Regions from separate parts of the Exiguobacterium artemiae 7-3 genome, predicted to be linked through region 2. Evidence: a T-box and tRNA genes for the amino acid it is inferred to sense, from the RefSeq annotation. Region 2 holds a T-box; the other holds one or more tRNA genes.

Region 1 (2,206 bases), 470 kb from region 2:
GCTTCTGGTAGTTCTTCGACTCGGAAAGTTGTACTTTCTTGTCCAAAGCGATGTGCTGACGACGAGAGAGCTTGCGTTGCTCACGCGCCAGCTTTTTCTCGAGCGAACGGAAGTAGCGGTCGTTTTGGTACACCGTGCCGTCCGACAGGATGGCGAAGTTCTTCAACCCGACATCGACGCCGACGGATGAACCGGTTTTCGGCAGTTCGTGGATTTCCTGCTCGACGAGCAGGGAGACGAAGTATTTTCCTGAAGCGTTACGCCGGATGGTCGCGTTCAAGATGCGTCCTGCGACCTGCCTCGAGTTGGCGAAACGCACCCACTTCAACTTCGGGAGTTTTAACTTGTTACCGACGATTGAGACTTCGGGAAGTTGGTTCTTCTTCTCGATATTGGTCTTGTAGGATTGGACGGGATTGCGCTTCGATTTGAATCGAGGCCGTTCGTTCTGCTTCTTGAAGAAGCGGTCATACGCATCGGTCAGGTGTTTGACGCTCGATTGAAGCGAATGGCTATCGACTTCTTTCAGCCAGTCGAACTCTTGCTTCAACATAGGAATTTCTTTCGAGCAAGAACCATAAGACAGTCCTTGACCTGTCGTTTTATACGTCTCATCCCACTTCGCTAAAAAGTGGTTGAAGACAAAGCGCGAACAACCAATGGTCTTCGCGATGAGGATTTCCTGCTCTTTTGTCGGGTATATTCTGAATTTATAAGCCTTATGCTTCAACATGATTTTCACCTCCTTGAAAGGTATTATACCCGAAAGGGAGGGGGGCGATTCACCTCCCACTTTCAATTCGTTTAGAAGTGGGAGTAATCTCGTCTAATTTATATAGAAAAAAGGCAACACCGATAACGGCATTGCCTGAAGATTCAAGTATGGTACACCCGGAGAGATTTGAACTCCCGACACCTGGTACCGGAAACCAGTGCTCTATCCCCTGAGCTACGGGTGCATGTTTGTACTGAACAATTAATAGTATACCGACATTTTTTTAGAAAAGCAATACTAGATTTGCGAGTTTATTGATTTTTTGTCAAAACGTAAGAGACGATTGAAGCGGCATCCTTCCTATATAATAGAAGCAGAATCGAATTTAATCGGGAAAGGGGAGAGGAACGGATGGAACAGAGACAGGAACAAGCGCAACGTCTCGTGATGTCGGCAGCCCAGTTGTATCAATTGACGGTTTTGGAAGAAACGCAGGCGGAACTCGAGGAACGGCTGTACCGAATCATCCGTCGTGCCGGACGGACCAAACATAATGGAAGAAAAATGATTCCACCGGATTTAGAGCAAGTCGCCGACCGGATCGACTCGTTTGAAGCGGAACTTCTTCGGCAAATACGTTTAGAATCGGTCAGACAGGAAATAAGATATATGGCGGAACAACTCATCATGTACTTAGACGCGGATGGATTACTCAGAACGACAGACGTACGATTAGCGGTCTTGCTTGATAGTGAGGAGCCGATGATCAGGCAAGCACGACAACTGCTCCAGCAATGTGAACCTACCGGAATTGCGGCACGCTCGGAAGCAGAGTGTCGCCTGTTGCATGCCATGGAGCTTGAAGAAGATCGTTTAATTGATTTGGTTGCAGAGCTGTCAGAAGGACGGTCTCTGAAAGATGTGCTGGAAAAAATCGATGACGGGACAGAGCGGAGACACATGAAGCGACGGATTGAACGGTTGCCGAAAACACCGGTCTTACCGACATCGACCACCAGAACGATACCGGAAGCCGATGTCGCGTGGGTGGACGGTCAGGCGCAAATTAATTGGTACGGCTTAACGCTCGATACGTCCTGGACGGATCTTGAGGAAGCAACACCTTTTTTGAGCGCTTATGAACGACGACGCAAGACACTGCATGCGATTCTAGACGTCATAGTAGCACGGCAAATCCGTTGGTTCAAAGGGGAACTCCATTTAGAACCGTTGACGAAAAAAGAGGTCGCCGAACAAACGGGATACCATCCTTCGACGATTGGTCGGGCGATCGTCAACAAAACGATCCGGACGATTCAGGGGACCCTTGAGCTTGAGAATTTTTTCGTATCGAAGACGCAAAGTGGCACATCGAGCTTTTTAATCAAGGCCCGAATGGCACAATTGATTCAGGAAGCGACCGCGCCGCTGTCGGATCAACAGATCGTCAACCGTCTCGACCTGGAAGGCATCCAAGTCGCAAGACGGACA
Region 2 (2,206 bases):
TGGTTTGCTTGCGTTGTTGCTGAATCGAAATCCATCCTTCTGAAAAATCAATCAGGTGGGGCAAGTCGCATAATAAGGAGTCAATCGTTTCTTGTTCGAACCGAGAAATCAGCAGACGTTCTTTCGCGTCATCAAACCGTTTGGCTTTTTCATTCGCTTCCATCGTCACGCCTCGCTGTTGGAGCAACCGTTTGAACAAAAGTAAGATGAGTGCTGAGACGGAAGCGGCGATGAGCGGGTTTTCATCATAAAACCAGATGCCGAGAAACGCACACAGCATACTCGTCCCGTAAACCAGTGTCTGCAAACGGACAAGACGGATCCAATCGTATTTCAGATACAAGACACGATTGACGAAACGGCACTGCAAGTAAGAGACGAGCATGACCGCCGTTAAGTATCCTAAAAAGGGAATGATCGCTTCCGAGTACGTGAATCCAGTACCGACGGGCCCACCGAGTGCCAAGTAAACGAGTGAGGGATAAGCGAGATAAATCAAATCAAACAGGACATTGATCGGATACAAGTATAAAAACCGTTTGAGACGGATTTCTTTTTTATGAGAAAAAATTTGAAAGATGACGATACCAATCTGACTGAGCAAGATCGACGGCAATAAACCGTAGTTGAGAAAGATAAACAAGATGATCCCTTCCTGAAACGTATAATAAATGCCCCCCCGACGGACGTTGTCGAACTGGAACAAGATGATAAGTGCAAGAAGGTAGGCTGCATTGCCGAATGAGAGTGGAAAGTCGATGAGTGTCGGATGGGTAAGTAAAGTGAAGGTAAGCAGACTAACAACGAGACACAAGACGAGCCAACTGTTTCGTGCGACTTTTTGATAGTAGACCATGATGCGTCTCCCTCCTTTAACAGTCCTTCCCTACTTATACCCGTTTTGTGGAAATTATGATGAGAGATTTACAAAAAAATAAGGTTGAGAGAATGCAGTGAATTGCGTATAATGTGAAAGATATCAAACAATCGATGACGAAGAAAGTAGCGATATGATTTAATCGGCCAGCGAATCAGGGAACGGTGGAAGCCTGAACAGATTAGACCATCGTGAAACGCACTTCCGAGATGCTATCCGAATCCATGTGATCAGGCCTAGCCGGGGGACCCCCGTTATCCCCGCTAAAGTGGGTGTCGTACCGTCGACATCAAGAAGAGTGGTACCGCGGTCATTCCGTCTCTTTGCGTGTTGCGCAAAGGGCGTTTTTTATTGGAAAAAATAACTGTTTGGAGGAAACAAGATGAGTTACAAGCAACAGTATGCCCAAGTATTACATGATGTGATCGGTGACGCATTGTCACAAGAAGAAATTGAACAGTTGATCGAACAACCAAAACACGAGGATCACGGAGACCTGGCGTTCCCATGTTTCCAACTCGCGAAAGCATTCCGCAAAGCACCGATGATGATTGCGACAGAGCTGGCTGAAAAAATCGATAATCCACTATTCTCGAACGTGCAAGCAGCCGGACCATACGTGAACGTCTTCTTGAACCGGGAAGTGGTTTCGCGCGAAATCATCAAACGTGTGTTAGAAGAACAACAAGCTTACGGATCAAGCGAAGCGAACGGCAAAACGATTGTCACGGATTTCTCGTCTCCGAACATCGCAAAACCATTCTCGATGGGACATTTACGTTCGACAGTCATCGGAAACGCATTGAACCAGATTTCACGGAAAAAAGGATACGAAGTCGTCGGCATCAACCACCTGGGAGACTGGGGTACACAGTTCGGCAAGTTGATGGTTGCTTACAACATGTGGGGCAAGGAAGAAGACGTCCGCGCTGAGCCAATCAAAGAATTGTTGAAACTGTATGTCCGTTTCCATGAAGAAGCGGAAGAAAATCCGGCTCTTGAAGATGAAGGGCGGGCTTGGTTCAAAAAACTCGAACAGGGTGACGAACAAGCGACGACACTTTGGACATGGTTCCGTGAAGTTTCGCTTGTCGAATTCAACCGTGTGTATGAAATGCTGGGTGTCAGTTTCGACAGCTTGAACGGTGAAGCCTTCTATAATGATAAGATGCAGCACGTCATCGATTTATTAGAAGAAAAAGAGTTGCTCGTCGAGTCGGAAGGCGCCATGGTCGTCGACCTCGAAGCTGAAGGAATGCCTCCTGCTTTGATCAAGAAAAAAGACGGTGCGACATTATACGCGACACGCGATTTGGCTGCTGCCGTCTA

The links. The T-box of region 2 lies ahead of argS (arginine--tRNA ligase). A T-box ahead of a tRNA ligase gene usually reads a tRNA of that ligase, here a tRNA-Arg.
Region 1: it has a tRNA-Arg gene. The T-box ahead of argS (arginine--tRNA ligase) is inferred to sense a tRNA for this amino acid. The anticodon was not compared.

Annotation. Positions count from the first base shown of each region.
Region 1 is NZ_KK211190.1:665,447-667,652, forward strand. Features, by position in the region: gene tnpB (IS200/IS605 family element RNA-guided endonuclease TnpB) at 1-733, opposite strand, end outside; tRNA gene P402_RS0104310 (tRNA-Arg) at 884-959, opposite strand; gene P402_RS0104315 (RNA polymerase factor sigma-54) at 1,127-2,206, shown strand, end outside.
Region 2 is NZ_KK211190.1:198,011-200,216, forward strand. Features, by position in the region: gene P402_RS0101995 (GGDEF domain-containing protein) at 1-856, opposite strand, end outside; T-box leader at 982-1,203, shown strand; gene argS (arginine--tRNA ligase) at 1,260-2,206, shown strand, end outside.